DNA from 4 places in the Bradyrhizobium sp. BLXBL-03 genome. Region 3 is predicted to be linked to each of the others. Evidence: predicted binding sites of a transcription regulator. Region 3 holds the regulator's gene; each other region holds the start of a gene.
The links. The regulator PhoB, encoded in region 3, activates phosphate uptake and scavenging genes when phosphate is short. The targets are predictions, from matches to a motif close to TGTCATNNANCTGTCAT.

Region 1 (4,029 bases), 3.6 Mb from region 3:
GCATAGATGCCGGCCAGTTCCTCGCCGTGCTTTTCCCCGAGGAAAATCGCCTCGGGATAGGCTTGCTCCAACGCGTTGCGCGCCGGGCCGTCACCGACGATCACCTTGGTGCCGGGCAGATCGAGATCGAGGAACGCTTCGAGATTCTTCTCAACCGCGACGCGGCCGACCGAGAGGAATATCGGCGCCGGCAGGCAGAGATCGACAGCGCGAGGATGGAACAGATGGGTGTCAACGCCGCGCGGCCACAGCACGACATTGTCGAAACCGCGCTCGTCGAGCTCCCGCGCCAGCGCCGGCGTCGCCGCCATCACGGCCCGGCTCGGGCTATGGAATCGGCGCAGCGCCCGCCAGATCAGCGAACCCGGCACCGGCACGCGGGCGCGGACATATTCAGGAAAGCGGGTATGGAAGCTGGTCGTGAACGGCAGCTTGCGCTGGCGGCAATAGCGGCGGACCATCAGGCCGATCGGCCCCTCCGTCGCGATATGGATGCTGTCGGGCCGCGCGTCCTCGATCAGCTTTGCAATGCGGGCCGGGCGCGGCATTGCCAGCCGAACGTCGCGATAGCTCGGCATCGCGAAGGTGCGGAACGATTGCGGCGTCAGGAACGTGAACTCGAGGTCGAGCGATTTGGCGGCATCAGCGAGCTTGGTCAGCGTCCGAACCACACCGTTGACTTGCGGGTGCCAGGCATCGGTCGCGACCAGGATGCGCATCAAGCTGCCCTTGCTGCCACTTGCTGCACTTGTGCGGGTTTCTGCAGATGATCCGCCCAGGTGATGATCTCGAAATGGCCGTCGTCGTGCTCGACCAGCGCGGTGCAGCTTTCGACCCAGTCGCCGCAATTCATGTAGCGGATGCCGTTCTCGTCGCGGATCACGGCATAGTGGATGTGGCCGCAGATCACGCCGTCGGCGTCATGGCGCCGCGCTTCGGCCGAGAGCGCCTGCTCGAACGCGCCGATATAATTGACCGCGTTCTTGACCTTCTGCTTGGCCCATTGCGACAGCGACCAATAGGGCACGCCGAACAGGCGGCGGAAGAAGTTGACGAAGCGATTCATCTGGATCGCGAAATCGTAGGCCTTGTCGCCGAGATGGGCGAGCCAACGCGCGTTCTGCACCACGAGGTCGAAGATGTCGCCGTGGATGACGAGATAGCGCTTGCCGTCCACGCCGGCGTGCACCGTGTTCTCGACGACGTCGATACCGCCGAAATGCGTGCCATAATAGTTGCGCAGGAACTCGTCGTGATTGCCGGGCACGTAAATGATCTTGGCGCCCTTGCGCGCCTTGCGCAGCAGCTTCTGCACCAGGTCGTTGTGCGATTGCGGCCAGTGCCAACTCGATTTCAGCGCCCAGCCGTCGACGATGTCGCCGACGAGATAGATCGTATCGGCGTCATGGTAGCGCAGGAAGTCCAGCAAAAGATCGGCCTGAGAGCCGCGGGCTCCGAGATGAACGTCGGAGATGAACAACGTGCGAAAGCGCCGCTCCGGGCTCTCGTCACTCACATCGTAACTTCCCATGCGCCAGCCTGTAACCGTGTCCCGTGACAGGGGGATGACCGATTGAACCCTTGAGGCCCCTCAAATACGAATCGAACCTTGCCTCGCCCTCCGCGCGAATATCAGTCGCATGCGACAATCAGGCGACATGGTCGGGCAATGATGGCCCGCAAGACCGCAGACCCCCCGGCCTCATTGGTTAATATCGGGACAGACGGCGCCAGCAGGACCCCGGCGTCAGTAAAACTTGTGGAAATGATGGATCGGCCCGTGGCCATGACCGACGCTGAAACGGTCGGCAGACCCGATCGCCGCGCTGATCCAGCCTTTGGCGTTGCGTACCGCCGTCGCGAGATCCTCGCCCTTGGCGAGGCCCGCCGCCACCGCTGACGACAGCGAACAGCCGGTGCCGTGGGTGTTGCGGGTGGCGACGCGCGGTGCGGCGAGCGCCAGCGTGGTGTCCGCAGCGACGAGATAATCGGTGCTCTCCGCGCCCTCGCCGTGCCCGCCCTTGATCAGAACCGCGCGGCAGCCAAGCGACAGCAGGCGGCGTCCCTGGCTTTCGATCTCGGCCTCGCTTCGCGCGATCGGTTCTTCGAGCAGCGCGGCCGCCTCCGGCAAATTGGGCGTGATCACGGATGCGAGCGGCATCAGTTTTGCGCGCAACGCCGTGACGGCCTCTGCGGCGAGCAGGCGGTCGCCTGATGTTGCGACCATCACGGGATCGAGCACGACATGGCGAGGCTTCCAGCGCGCCAGCGCAGCAGCGATCGCATCGATGCTCGCGGCCTGCGCCACCATGCCGATCTTCACCGCGGCGACATCGAGATCGGAAAACACGGCATCGATCTGCGCTGTGACGAACGCTGCCGGCACCGCGTGAATGCCGGTGACGCCCTTGGTGTTCTGTGCCGTGAGCGCCGTGATTGCGGATGCGCCGTAGACGCCGAGCGCAGCAAAGGTCTTCAGGTCGGCCTGAATCCCGGCCCCGCCGCTCGAATCCGAGCCGGCAATGGTGAGCGCCACGGGCGTCGTCATCGCATATTCCTGCTCGAAAAGGACATTGGCCATCGCCTGTCCTAGCGCGCCGGCGCAGCCCCAGCAAGCCGGCGAATCAGGCGGAGCCGGCGCTGCGCGGGATTGTCGTCCCGTAAGCGTGCATATCCTGAGAAAATATGACCATGGCATCGACCGGCCTTGGCGCCCGAGTGTGCAAATGACACGTTAGTGAGTGGATTCGTTCAGCGACGCCAAATTGCGGTCCGGCTTCGGCCGCAATCCTCTCGGGAAGAAATCATGTGGGCCTTTTTTCAACGTCTGCTCGATTCGTCGACGCTTTCACCGCACGGCATCTGCCTGTTGTGGGAGCCCGAGCTGATCTGGCTCCACGTCGCCTCCGACGCCGTCATCGCCGCCGCCTATTTCTCGATCCCGTTCGCCCTCACCATTCTCGTCACCAAGCGGCGCGACCTCCAGTTCGGCTGGGTCTACTGGGCGTTCGCGATCTTCATCATGGCCTGCGGCCTGACGCATGTGCTGTCGATCTACACGCTCTGGGTTCCGATCTACGGCATTGAGGGCATGGTCAAGGCGGTCACGGCCGCGGCCTCTATCTTCACCGCCGGTGCACTATGGCCGCTGCTGCCGAAGATCCTGACGATCCCCTCCCCGTTCGAGCTGCAAAAGGTCCAGGCAGCGCTCGAGGAGGAAGAGATCAAGAGCCGGGACGCGGCGCTGCTGCTCAAACAGGTGGGGGAGGCCCAGCGCGCGATGCGCGAAAGCATGACGCGACTCACCGCTGTCGTGGAGACTGCGGTCGACGGCGTCATCCTGTTCGACGCGCAAGCCCGCATTCTCCTGTTCAACCCTGCCTGCGAGCGGCTGTTCGGCTATCGCGCCGACGAGATCATGAATTGCGACATCGGCATGCTGATGTCCAATGAGGAAAGGCCCTCCTCCGCAGCTCATGCGCGGCGTTTCGCAACCGGCGAAGCCGTCGGCCTGCGCAAGGATGGCTCAACGTTTCCGATGAACCTCTCGGTGGGCCAGGCATGGCAGGATGGCGAGCTGATCCACGTCGGCATCATCCACGATCTGACCACGCGCAAGCTCACCGAGCAGCAGCTCCAGCAGGCACAGAAGATGGAGACGGTCGGCCAGCTCTCGGGCGGCATCGCCCACGACTTCAACAATCTCCTCACCGTCATCATCGGCAACGCCGAGCATCTCAGCGAGCAGCTCAAGGCGCGGCCCGATCTGCGGCAATTTGCCGACGACATCTGCGAATCAGGCGAACGCGGTGCGGAACTGACGCAGCGGCTGCTGGCGTTCAGTCGCCGCCAATTGCTCCAGCCGCGTGCGATCGATTGCGGCGAGCTGATCCTGTCCATGCTGAAACTGCTCAAGCGCACCTTGCGCGAGAACATCGAGATCAGGACGACGGTCGGTCCCGGCACCATCCAGGCCTTTGCGGACCGCGCCCAGCTCGAATCCGCCGTGCTGAACCTTGCGCTCAACGC
Region 2 (4,029 bases), 3.2 Mb from region 3:
CTGGCCCATGCCGAAGCAATAGATTCGGCCGTGTTCCAGGAATCGTCCGATGATGGACTTGACGCGGATATTCTCCGACAGGCCGGGAATGCCGGGGCGCAGGCAGCAGATACCGCGGACCACGAGCTCGACCTGCACGCCGGCCTGTGAGGCTTCATAAAGCGCATCGATGATATCAGGATCGACGAGCGCATTCATCTTCATCCAGACCGCGCCGGGCTTGCCGTGACGGGCGTGCTCGGTCTCGCCCTGGATGTGCTCGATGATGCGCTTGCGCAAGGTCAGCGGCGACACCGCCATCTTTTCCAGATCACTCGGCGCGGCGTAGCCGGTGATGAAGTTGAACACGCGCGCGGCGTCGCGGCCGATGGTTGGTTCCGAGGTGAAGTAGGACAGGTCGGTATAAATACGCGCGGTGACCGGATGATAGTTGCCGGTGCCGGTATGGACGTAAGTGGTGAGGCTGCCGCCCTCGCGGCGCACCACCATCGAGAGCTTGGCGTGCGTCTTCAATTCGAGGAAGCCGTAGACGACTTGCACGCCGGCGCGTTCGAGGTCGCGCGCCCAGCGGATGTTGGCTTCTTCGTCGAAGCGCGCCTTCAACTCGATCAGCGCGGTGACGGACTTGCCGGCTTCGGCAGCTTCGGCGAGCGCGCGCACGATCGGCGAGTTGTTGGAGGTGCGGTAGAGCGTCTGCTTGATCGCGACGACGTCGGGATCGCGCGCGGCCTGTTGCAGAAACTGCACCACCACGTCGAAGGATTCGTAAGGATGATGGACGATCAGGTCCTTTTGTCTGATAGCCGCGAAGATATCGCCGCCATGCTCGCGCACGCGCTCGGGATGGCGCGGCACGTAAGGGGTGAATTCGAGATCAGGCCGGTCGAGCCGGGTGAGTTGCGACAGCTCGTTCATGGCAAGCACGCCGTCGACCAGGAATACCTCGTCGTCGGCCGCCGACAGTGCGTGCTGCACGAAGTTGCGCAGTTCTTCCGGCATCTTGGCGTCGATCTCAAGCCGGATCACCGATCCGCGGCGACGCCGCTTCAGCGCGGTCTCGAATAGGCGGACGAGGTCTTCGGCTTCTTCCTCGATTTCGAGCTCGGAGTCGCGGATGATGCGGAAGGCGCCCTGGCCGTGGAGACTGTAGCCGGGGAATAGGCGGTTGATGAACAGGCTGGTGGCCTGCTCCAGCGAGATCAGGCGGACCTTGCTCTCGGCCGGCAGGCGGATGAAGCGGTCGATCTTGCCGGGCATGCGGATCAGCGCGTTCATCGGCTTGCCATCAGCCTCGCGCGTCAGCTGGAGTGCGATGGTGAAGCCGAGGCTCGGGATGAACGGGAAGGGGTGGGCCGGATCGATCGCCAGCGGCGTCAGCAGCGGGAACACGTTGTTGAGGAAATACTCCTCGAGCCAGGTTCGCTCCGCCTTGGTGACGTCCTTACCGTCGACCAGCGCGATGCCGACGTCGGCCAGCGTGCCGCGCAACTCACGCCAGATCGCCTGCTGATCACTGGCAAGTTGCGAAACCGTGCGGTTGATCAGCGCCAGCTGCTCGGACGGGGTCAGCCCGTCAGGGGCACGCTCGGCAATGCCCTCGCGGACCTGCGCCTTGATGCCGGCGACGCGGACCATGAAGAACTCGTCGAGGTTATTGGCTGAGATCGACAGGAATCGCACCCGCTCCAGCATGGGGTGGCTGGGGTTGACCGATTCCTCCAGGACGCGACGGTTGAAATGCAGCCAGGACAACTCGCGATTGATGAATCGCTCGGGGCTTGAGGCGATCGCCGGCAAGCCCCCGGTTTCCGTGGCTTTCTCCTTTGTTTCAACAGCTTGCGCGGAATCCATGAGAAGTCGGTCCATCCGTTTCGCCCCAATTTGCGACTTATGCGCAAAACCGGCCGGAGCATGTGTTAATGCGATGACGTTTCGATGACATTGATGTTCCGCCGCCGCGCCGCGCCGCGTCAAGCGGGCCCGGCGGTCAGGCGTCCCGAAGCAGCTCGGCGGCCAGCGCCCTTGTGACGGGACGGCCGAGCCGCAGCGCCTCGCTGTCGAGCTGTTCCACCGCGCGCCGTGCGGCGGCCGAGGAGCGCTCCAGCCGGGTCGCAAGGTAGCTCACGACAGCCTCGTCGACGGTGAGCTGGCGATCGGCGCAGAACTTGACGATCAGGCCGCGGAACAGCTGGTCATCCGGTGGCGCGAGCGAAATCACGGGTATCGTCCGCAGCCGGGAGCGCAGGTCGCGGAGCTCGACCTCCACCGCCGCGGGCGCCTCGCGACCGGTGAACAGCACATAGGCGCCGTCCTCGCGGGCCAGGTTCATCAGATGGAAGAGAGCACGCTCGTCAAAATCACCAGCCTTGAGATCCTCAACGACCAGCGCGCCGGTCGCAAGCGCGCCGGGGACGGCGGCGGCACTCAGGGCGCCGGCTGTGGTCGAGCGGGCGCCTGATTCCTCGGCCCAGATCGCGGCGAGATGGCTTTTGCCCGAGCCTTCCGGGCCGGCGAGCCACATGATCCGGTTGGGCCATTCCGGCCAGCTGTCAATCAGGGCAAGACCGGCGGCATTGGCAGGGCCCTCGAGGAAATTGTCCCGGCTGAGGCTCTCCGCATGTGGAAGGGAAAACGCCAATTGTCGGGGATGAACGCGGCCTGCCACGCTTGCTTTGCTCCTTACCGGCGCGCCGGCATTGTCTGACGAGAATGGACTTATTCGATCGGGAGTTGGCCTTTTGCTGGGCCGCATCCCCTCTCATTTGGCCTCGATCGTGCTCATGTGCCGCAGCCACTCCACGAGATAGAGCGACACCGAGGACAGGGTGAACACCGTGACGAGGCCCATCAGGATTATATCATACGGCGACGACCTGAAGCCGAAGGCGAGGGCGGCCAGCACCAGCGCCGCATACGCGACCTGGGCCGCTGTGTTTAGCTTGGATACTTTCGACGGCCTCATCTCGACCGGCTTGTCGAATAGCCAGGACACGATCACCGCAGTGACGATCATGATGTCGCGGGATACCACCAGGATGACGATCCAGCGCGGGATGTCGCCCCAGATGCCGAGCGACAGGTAGATCGACACCAGCAGCGCCTTGTCGGCCAGCGGATCGAGCAGGGCGCCGAGCTCGCTGGTCATGTTGAAGCGCTTGGCCAAAAAGCCGTCGACGGCGTCGCTGATGCCTGCGATCAGGAAGACGGCGAACGCCACCTCCATTTGGCTCGACACGATGGCCCAAACGATGATCGGGACCAGCATGATGCGGCCCAGGGTAATAATGTTCGGAATACTCACACGGCGCTTCCCGGCACCCGACCTGACCTTGAATCCGACCTCTTAGAGGCTGAACCGGTTGATATCTCTACATAGTATAGGGCGGGGCGCCACGCTTGCCATTGCGCGTCCCCGGAATTCGACGTAACCAGCCGCAAACCCACTGGAAATCGGGCATGACCGACCGCAAAAACGGCCTCACTTACGCCGATTCAGGCGTCGATATCGACGCGGGCAACCGCCTGGTCGACCTGATCAAGCCGATGGTGCGCGCCACCGCCCGGCCGGGCGCGGATGCCGAGATCGGCGGATTCGGCGGCCTGTTCGACCTCAAGGCGGCCGGCTTCAAGGACCCCGTCCTGGTTGCGGCCACCGACGGTGTCGGCACCAAGGTCAAGATCGCGATCGAGACTGGCCTGCATGGCGGGATCGGCATCGATCTTGTCGCCATGAGCGTCAACGACCTCGTGGTGCAGGGCGCCGAGCCGCTGTTCTTCCTCGACTATTTCGCTTGTGGCAAGCTCGACCCGGAGGCCACCGCCGCCATCGTGGCAGGCGTCGCCGAGGGCTGCCGCGAGTCCGGCTGCGCCCTGATCGGCGGCGAGACCGCGGAGATGCCCGGCCTCTACAAGGACGGCGACTACGACCTCGGCGGATTTACCGTCGGCGCGGCCGAGCGCGGCACACTATTGCCGCGCAAGGACATCGCCGCGGGCGATGCCGTGATCGGTCTTGCCTCGTCGGGCGTG
Region 3 (4,029 bases):
TGCTCACGCTGCTCTACAACGGCATTGCCGGCCTCAACCTCGACCTGTTCGTCGCCGATACCCCGCCGCCGGGCTCGACCGAAGGCGGCCTGCGCAACGCCATCGTCGGCTCGCTGATCATGACCGTGATCGGCGTCGGCATCGGCGCGCCGCTCGGCCTGTTCGCCGGCACCTATCTCGCCGAGTACGGCCGTAACGACAAGCTGACCTCGGTGATCCGCTTCATCAACGACATCCTGCTGTCGGCGCCGTCGATCATCATCGGCCTGTTCATCTACGGCGCGGTGGTGGTGCCGATGCGCGGCTTCTCGGCGATCGCAGGCTCGCTCGCGCTCGCCGTCATCGTGATCCCGGTGGTGCTGCGCACGACCGAGGACATGCTGCTGCTGGTGCCGAATGCGCTGCGCGAGGCCGCCTCCGCGCTCGGCCTGCCGCGCTCGCTGGTGATCAAGCGGATCGCCTATCGTGCGGCCCGCTCCGGCCTCATCACCGGCGTGCTGCTCGCCACCGCCCGCGTCGCCGGCGAAACCGCGCCGCTGCTCTTCACCGCGCTGTCGAACCAGTTCTTCAGCCTCGGCCTGAACAAGACCATGGCGAACCTGCCCGTCACCATCAACAATTTCGTCCAGAGCCCTTACGCCTATTGGAAGCAGCTCGCCTGGAGCGGTGCGCTGTTGATCACGCTCACCGTGCTTGCCCTGAACATTGGCGCCCGCATCCTCGGTGCCGAGAGGACCGCAAAATGACCGACTTGTCCGTATCCGTGAGCTCCAACGCGCACCTCGCCTCGCAGCAGCCGCTGCCGGAAGCTCCGGCCAAGGTGACGGTGCGCAACCTCAACTTCTATTACGGCGAGCACCAGGCGCTGAAGAACATCAATATGACGCTCGGCACCAACCGCGTAACCGCCTTCATCGGCCCGTCCGGTTGCGGCAAGTCGACCCTGCTGCGCATCTTCAACCGGATGTATGACCTCTATCCGGGCCAGCGCGTCACCGGTCAGCTGATGCTGGACCAGACCAACATCCTCGACCCCAAGCTGGATCTCAACCTGCTGCGCGCCCGCGTCGGCATGGTGTTCCAGAAGCCGACGCCGTTCCCGATGACGATCTACGAGAACATCGCCTTCGGCATCCGCCTCTATGAGAAGATCTCGAAGTCCGAGATGGACGACCGCGTCGAGAAGGCGCTGCGCGGCGGCGCGCTGTGGAACGAGGTCAAGGACAAGCTCAACGCCTCCGGCCTGTCGCTCTCGGGCGGCCAGCAGCAGCGCCTCTGCATCGCCCGCACCGTCGCGGTGCGGCCTGAAGTGATCCTGTTCGACGAGCCCTGCTCGGCGCTCGATCCGATCTCGACCGCCAAGGTCGAGGAGCTGATCCAGGAACTGTCCGAGAACTACACCATCGCGATCGTCACCCACAACATGCAGCAGGCGGCCCGCGTCTCCGACAAGACCGCCTTCATGTATCTCGGCGAGCTGATCGAGTTCGACGACACCAGCAAGATCTTCACGTCGCCGTCGGACCGGCGCACGCAGGATTACATCACCGGCCGGTTCGGCTGAGGAGACAGGACATGGCTTCCGAACATACCGCAAAAGCCTTCGACACCGACCTTCAGGAGCTCACCCGCCTGGTCGCCGAGATGGGCGGCATCGCCGAGCGCATGATCGTCGATTCCGTCGATGCGCTGATCCGCCGCGACGTCGCGCTGGGCCAGCGCGTCGTCACCATCGATGCCGAGCTCGACGCGCTGCAGAAGAAGATCGAGGAGCGCGCCGTGCTGACCATCGCGCGCCGCCAGCCGATGGCGGTGGACTTGCGCGAGATCGTCGGCGCCATGCGGGTTGCGACCGACCTCGAGCGCATCGGCGACCTCGCCAAGAACATGGGCAAGCGCGTCGCAGCGCTGGAGACGGATTTCCATCCGCTCAAGCTGTTCCGCGGCCTCGAGCACATGACGGACCTCGTGCAGCAGCAGGTCAAGTCGGTGCTCGATGCCTATGCCGCGCACGACCTGCCGGCGGCGATGACGGTGTGGAAGGGTGACGAGGAGGTCGATGCCATCTGCACCTCGCTGTTCCGCGAGCTCCTCACCTACATGATGGAGGATCCGCGCAACATCTCGTTCTGCATCCATCTGATGTTCTGCGCCAAGAACATCGAGCGGATCGGCGACCACGCCACCAACATCGCCGAGACCGTGTTCTACATGATCGAAGGCCAGGCCATCACCGACAAGCGGCCGAAGGGCGACATGACGACCTTCGCCACGACGGTCCCGAACACCTGATTACGCAAGGAGCGACGAGCCCATGGGCGCACGCATTATGGTGGTTGAGGACGAGGAAGCTCTGACCGAGCTTCTCCGCTACAACCTCGAAGGCGACGGCTATGACGTGGAGACGGTGATGCGCGGCGACGACGCCGACACCCGCCTCAAGGAGCACATCCCCGATCTGATCGTGCTCGACTGGATGTTGCCGGGCCTGTCCGGGATCGAGCTGTGCCGCCGGTTGCGGACGCGATCCGACACCAAGCAGCTGCCGATCATCATGCTCACCGCGCGCGGCGAGGAGAGCGAGCGTGTCAGGGGCCTTGCCACAGGCGCCGACGATTACATCGTCAAGCCGTTCTCGGTGCCCGAGCTGCTCGCGCGGGTCAAGGGCCTGCTGCGGCGCGCCAGCCCCGAGCGGCTCGCGACCGTGCTCGCCTTCGGCGACATCGAGCTCGATCGCGAGAAGCGCCGCGTGGCGCGCTCGGGTCGGCCGATCGATCTCGGACCGACCGAATATCGCCTGCTGGAGTTCTTCCTGGAGCATCCCGGCCGGGTGTTCTCGCGCGAGCAGCTGCTCGACAGCGTCTGGGGCCGCGACATCTATATCGACGAACGCACCGTCGATGTGCATATCGGCCGCCTGCGCAAGCTGCTCAATCTCGGCCGCGAGCAGGACCCGATCCGCACCGTCCGCGGCGCAGGCTACGCGCTCGACGATCGCTTCGCGAAGGCTGAGCAGACCTCAAGCTAGGCTGCCCGCCAGCAAACAAAAAAAGCGCGCCTGGTGGCGCGCTTTTTTTCGTCCCGGCCTGTCCCGCGACGATGTCGTCTGAACCAAGTACTCAGCGCGTGCCTGGCTTCGCCGGCGCCCGCCGGCGATCCGCCGCCGGCTGATACGCCACGCGCGAGTGCTGGGCGCAGTAGGGCAGGCCTGAGAGCGCCTTGCCGCCGCAGAAGAAGAAATCCGGGCTTGAAGGATCGCCGACCGGCCAGTGGCAGGTGGCCTCGTTCAATTCGAGCAACGAGAGCCGCTGGCTCATCGGCACAACGTTGTCGTAGGTAACAGGTTCAGCCTCGACCTCGACCTCGAAGGCCTGCGCCAGCGCGGTGTTGCCGCGCGCGATGGGGCGGCTCACCCGCATCATGTGCTGTGCGGGACGCGCCTTGCGCGGCCGCGGAGCTGCTGATGAGGGGCTCTTGGCGCGGCCGGACAGGCCGAGCCTGTGCACCTTGCCGATTACGGCGTTGCGGGTCACGTTTCCAAGCTCAGCGGCGATCTGGCTGGCCGAAAGTCCGGCCTCCCAGAGCTTTTTCAGCTGCTCGACGCGATCATCTGACCAGGTCAAAACCGTCATTGCATCCTTTCCTTCGCCGGCGCCAGCCATCTGTGGGGCCTCACGACGAATGCCTAAGCTTCGAAAAACCCGTGCCGCCAGAATCCCTTAAGGCTCGCCGGGCGCGCCAGATGCGCCCGAACGTTTACGCCGGTACATGAGGACTTTTGGGATCAGAACCGCTGCACGAGATGTCGTATCTGACAAGCCAAACGCTACAATATGCCGTGACTCACGCGCAAGAGTCCGCCGACTCGCTTCCACATGTTCCGTGGCGAAAATCCCGCAAAATCGCCACCGCAAGACTACGGATTCAGCGTTTCGCGAGGCTTTCCGGGCGGCATTGACACCCGTATTGCCAGGCATAAGATAGTCGCGCGTGCCGCCCTTAAAAGGCGGCACGTTTCGTTTTCCGGGC
Region 4 (4,029 bases), 1.2 Mb from region 3:
CACAAACAGATCCATCAAGAAAAGAGCCGGGTCCATCGACCCGGCTCGAGGTGCCTCGTCCCGACGAGCTCAGGACGCCTTCTTACGCAGATTATCGACGAACCTAATCAGATCGATGGTCTTGTTGTAATCGTCGTTGGCGATCGGCTCCCACGGCTTGTTCTTGCCGTCGGAGAGCTTCTTGAACGCCTCGGGGTCCTTGGTCGCCGCATCGAGGAAGGCCTTCTTGATGGCGGCCTTCATGTCCTCAGGCAGGTCGCTCAGATAGGCGTAGGGCGAGTTGATGATGAGGTCGGACTTCACGACGATGCGGAAGTCCTCCTTCTTCATCGGCGTGCCGTCGGCCGACTTCACCATACCCTTGTTGAGCATGCGGGTCAGGTTGGAATCGTCGTCCGCGTTCCACCAGTTGGCAGCGACGTCGACGGTTCCTTGCGCAAGTGCGAGAACGGCATTCTCGTGGCTGCCGGTGAAGACGACCTTCGAGAAGTAGGCATCGGGATCGATGCCGAGCGCGTTCAGCTTGAAGCGCGGCATGTTGTTGCCCGAGGTCGAGTTCGGATCGACCAGGCCCAGGTTCTTGCCCTTGAGGTCCTCGATCTTCTGGTACGGCGATTTCGCCAGCACGTAGAACACCGAGTAATAGCCCTTCGAGCCGTCGGAGTTGACGTCGATGACGAAGGCGTCGGTCTTGACGCCGGTAAGCCGGGCACGCGCGAACGAGGCCGGGCCGTAATAGCCGATATGGATGTTGCCGGCGCGCTGGCCCTCGATGAGGGCGGCGTAGTCGTTGGCGACACGCAGAGTCACCTTGACGCCGAGCTCCTTGGACAGATAGCTGATGAAGGGGGCGTAACGCTCGGTCACGCCCGAACCGTTCTCGGCCGGAATCGCGGCGAAGGTGATCTCCGGATATTTCGCCCTCCAGTCTTCGGCGGAAGCGGATCCGGCAAAGGTCAGCGCGGCGGCGCCGGCAAGAACTAATCTGCGAGTGATCATGATGCCCTCTTCATCTGATAGGAGCGGTTGACGCAAAACTGGTATGACGGATGCGACGCGGCTCAGGCCGCCGCAGCCGTTCCGAGTGCCGGGACCCCCTCGGGCACCGGCGCAGGCGTGCCGCCCATGACATCGGCGGCTTCGAGATCGTAGAGCTCACGCGCGACAAGGTCGGTCAGCGCGGATGGCGCGCCGTCGAACACCACCCGGCCCGCCGCCATGCCGATCAGGCGATCGCAATAGCTGCGCGCCAGATCGAGCGAATGCAGGTTGCAGAGCACGGTGATGCCGAAATGCTTGTTGATGCGCAGCAGCGCATCCATGACGATCTTGGTGTTGCGCGGATCGAGCGAGGCGATCGGCTCGTCGGCGAGGATGATGTCGGGCTGCTGCACCAGCGCCCGCGCGATCGCCACGCGCTGTTGCTGGCCGCCGGAGAGTTGATCGGCGCGCTGCGCCGCCAGCGCGGCGATATCGAACTGTTCCAGCGCCGACATCGCCAACGCCTTGTCCTGCTCGGGCCATGCTTGCGACAGCGAGCGCCAGGCCGGCATGGTGGCAAGACGGCCCATCAGCACGTTGGTCAGCACGTCGAGCCGGCCGACCAGGTTGAACTGCTGGAAGATCATCGCCGACCGCGCCCGCCACTGCCGCAGCTCCTTGCCGCGCAGCGCGGTGACGTCGAGGCCGTCGAACAGGATGCGGCCCTGCGTCGGCGTCACCAGACGATTGATGGCGCGCAGCAGGGTCGACTTGCCGGCGCCGGAGCGCCCGATCACGCCGACGAAGCCGCCGGGGGAGATTTGAAACGAAGCCTCGTCCACCGCGGCTTTTGCGCCAAAGCGGCACGTCAGACCTTCAACCACCAGCATGCAGGGCTCCAGAGTAGCTGGAGCCCACCGCTATCCCCGGCGGTTGACACTTGTATGACACGCGCAATGCGGCGGGGCGATCCTACACACTTCATCCCCTGTCATCGTATCGTCATCACACCGTCATTGTGCCGCTCGAAGAGACGCGACATTGGCCAGGCTGGCATGGTGGGACTGGGATCACGACAAATTGCGTGCGGCGCTGGCCTAATTCCGCACGCTCGCAATTGAAGATTTCCTGTCGGCATACGAAGCAGAGGCAAGTCTCCCTTCCAGCAAACCAAGCGCGGTCGCGTGACAGACATTTTCATCGAAGGTGGCCGGACCCTTGTTAGCTCCGGGCTCGCCGAAACATCGCTCGCCGTATCCGGAACCGACATTGCGCAGATCGATGCGGCACGCGGTCGCGCGCGGCTGGCGATCGATGCGCGCGATTTGCTGGTGCTGCCCGGCATCGTCGACCTGCATGGCGATGCCTTCGAGCGGCAGATGATGCCGCGCGCCGGCGTCGATTTTCCGATCGACGTCGCGCTTGATGACACCGACCGCCAGGTCATCAGCAACGGCATCACCACGGTGTTCCACGCCACCACCTGGTCATGGGAGCCGGGCCTGCGCAGCGGCGACAATGCCAGGCGCCTGCTCGAGGCGATCGAGCGGCAGCGGCCGCACTTCGCCGCCGACACTCGTTTTCACCTGCGCCACGAGACCTACAATCTCGATGCCGAGGCTGAGATCGGCCAATGGCTGGCCGAGGGCCGCGTCGACCTGTTCGCCTTCAACGACCATATGGACGGAGTCGTTGCCGACATCTCAAATCCGCGCAAGCGTAACCGCATGGTGGAGCGCACCGGCGTGTCGGGCGAGGATTTCGACAAGCTTGTCGCGCATATCGTGTCGCGCGCAGCCGAGGTTCCGGCCTCGATCGCCCGGCTCGCTGCTAAGGCCCGCGCGGCCGAGGTGCGGATGCTGTCGCATGACGATGCGACGCCGGCGATGCGCCGGAATTTTCGCGCCATGGGCGTGAGGCTCGCCGAATTTCCGATCAATGAGGAGACGGCGCGCGAGGCAGCCGATCATGGCGATGCCATCGTCTACGGCGCACCGAACGTCGTGCGCGGCGGCAGCCACACCGGCTGGACCAAAGCCTCCGACATGATCGCGAAGGGGCTCTGCACGGTGCTGGCTTCCGACTACTACTATCCGGCGCCGCTGCTCGCCGCAGTCCGCCTCGCCGCCGACGGCGTGCTGCCGCTGACCGAGGCCTGGAAGCTGATCTCGTCGGCGCCCGCAGAGGCCGCTGGCCTCACTGATCGCGGCACGCTGGCGGCGGGCCGTCGCGCCGACATCCTGCTCGTCGACGACAGCATGCCGCTGCGGCCGCGGCTGGTCGCGGTGATCGCGGCCGGCAAGCTCGTCCATCTCACCGATGCGACGCGTCTGGCTGGCATCGCGGCGACACCGCGCGAGACTATCGTTGCAGCATAAATTAGTTATGCTTGGGCAATGACAGGTTTTCCCCGCTACGCGATCTATTTTGCCGCCGGCGCCGACCACGCACTCTCCCGCTTCGGCGCCGAGCTGCTCGGCTATGATGCCTACACCGGCGACGAACTGCCCTTTCCCGGCGACGCCCTGCGCGTCGCCGCCGACTGGCGCGACGTCACCGCCGATCCCCGCAAATACGGTTTTCACGGCACGCTGAAGGCGCCGATGGCGCTGGCAGCGGGCAAGACAGAGGCCGAACTCGCCGCGGCCTGCGCGACATTCGCCGGCAAGGCGCGCCCGATCCCGGTGATCCGCCCAATCGTCGATTCCATCAGCGGCTTCATCGCCGTCATTCCGGCCGAGCCGGTTGGCGCGCTGCAACAGCTCGCCGCCGATGGCGTCCGCGATTTCGATTGCTTCCGCCAGCCCCTGACCGCGGAAGACCGCGCGCGGCGCAAGCCGGAAAAGCTCAGCGAGCGCCAGCGCGATTATCTCGATCGCTGGGGCTACCCTTACGTGATGGAAGATTTCCGCTTCCACATGACGCTGACGGGGCGGCTGGACGCCCAGCGGCGCGGCCCGATCCTGGAGATGTTGCGGGCAAGGTTTGCGGCGCTGAAGCTGGAAAAGCTGGCGATCGATCGCATCACGCTGTTCAAGCAGGATGATG

Region 1: a site for PhoB is predicted at 1,555-1,571, ahead of ACNJX9_RS15145 (UDP-2,3-diacylglucosamine diphosphatase). Genes of this name have one in related genera too.
Region 2: a site for PhoB is predicted at 1,925-1,941, ahead of ACNJX9_RS23635 (RNA degradosome polyphosphate kinase). Genes of this name have one in related genera too.
Region 4: a site for PhoB is predicted at 1,915-1,931, ahead of phnC (phosphonate ABC transporter ATP-binding protein). Genes of this name have one in related genera too.

What each region holds. Positions count from the first base shown of each region.
Region 1 is NZ_CP182470.1:3,187,600-3,191,628, reverse strand. It holds gene ACNJX9_RS15150 (glycosyltransferase family 4 protein) at 1-719, opposite strand, end outside; gene ACNJX9_RS15145 (UDP-2,3-diacylglucosamine diphosphatase) at 719-1,531, opposite strand; gene thiD (bifunctional hydroxymethylpyrimidine kinase/phosphomethylpyrimidine kinase) at 1,748-2,548, opposite strand; gene ACNJX9_RS15135 (PAS domain S-box protein) at 2,807-4,029, shown strand, end outside.
Region 2 is NZ_CP182470.1:4,898,950-4,902,978, reverse strand. It holds gene ACNJX9_RS23635 (RNA degradosome polyphosphate kinase) at 1-1,851, opposite strand, end outside; gene ACNJX9_RS23630 (DnaA ATPase domain-containing protein) at 1,988-2,665, opposite strand; gene ACNJX9_RS23625 (CDP-alcohol phosphatidyltransferase family protein) at 2,759-3,301, opposite strand; gene purM (phosphoribosylformylglycinamidine cyclo-ligase) at 3,457-4,029, shown strand, end outside.
Region 3 is NZ_CP182470.1:8,061,075-8,065,103, reverse strand. It holds gene pstA (phosphate ABC transporter permease PstA) at 1-746, shown strand, start outside; gene pstB (phosphate ABC transporter ATP-binding protein PstB) at 743-1,564, shown strand; gene phoU (phosphate signaling complex protein PhoU) at 1,576-2,292, shown strand; gene phoB (phosphate regulon transcriptional regulator PhoB) at 2,315-3,028, shown strand; gene ACNJX9_RS38030 (GcrA family cell cycle regulator) at 3,120-3,632, opposite strand.
Region 4 is NZ_CP182470.1:884,475-888,503, reverse strand. It holds gene phnD (phosphonate ABC transporter substrate-binding protein) at 70-999, opposite strand; gene phnC (phosphonate ABC transporter ATP-binding protein) at 1,062-1,871, opposite strand; partial or broken gene ACNJX9_RS04200 (chloramphenicol acetyltransferase) at 2,023-2,169, shown strand; gene ACNJX9_RS04195 (alpha-D-ribose 1-methylphosphonate 5-triphosphate diphosphatase) at 2,166-3,359, shown strand; gene ACNJX9_RS04190 (DUF1045 domain-containing protein) at 3,378-4,029, shown strand, end outside.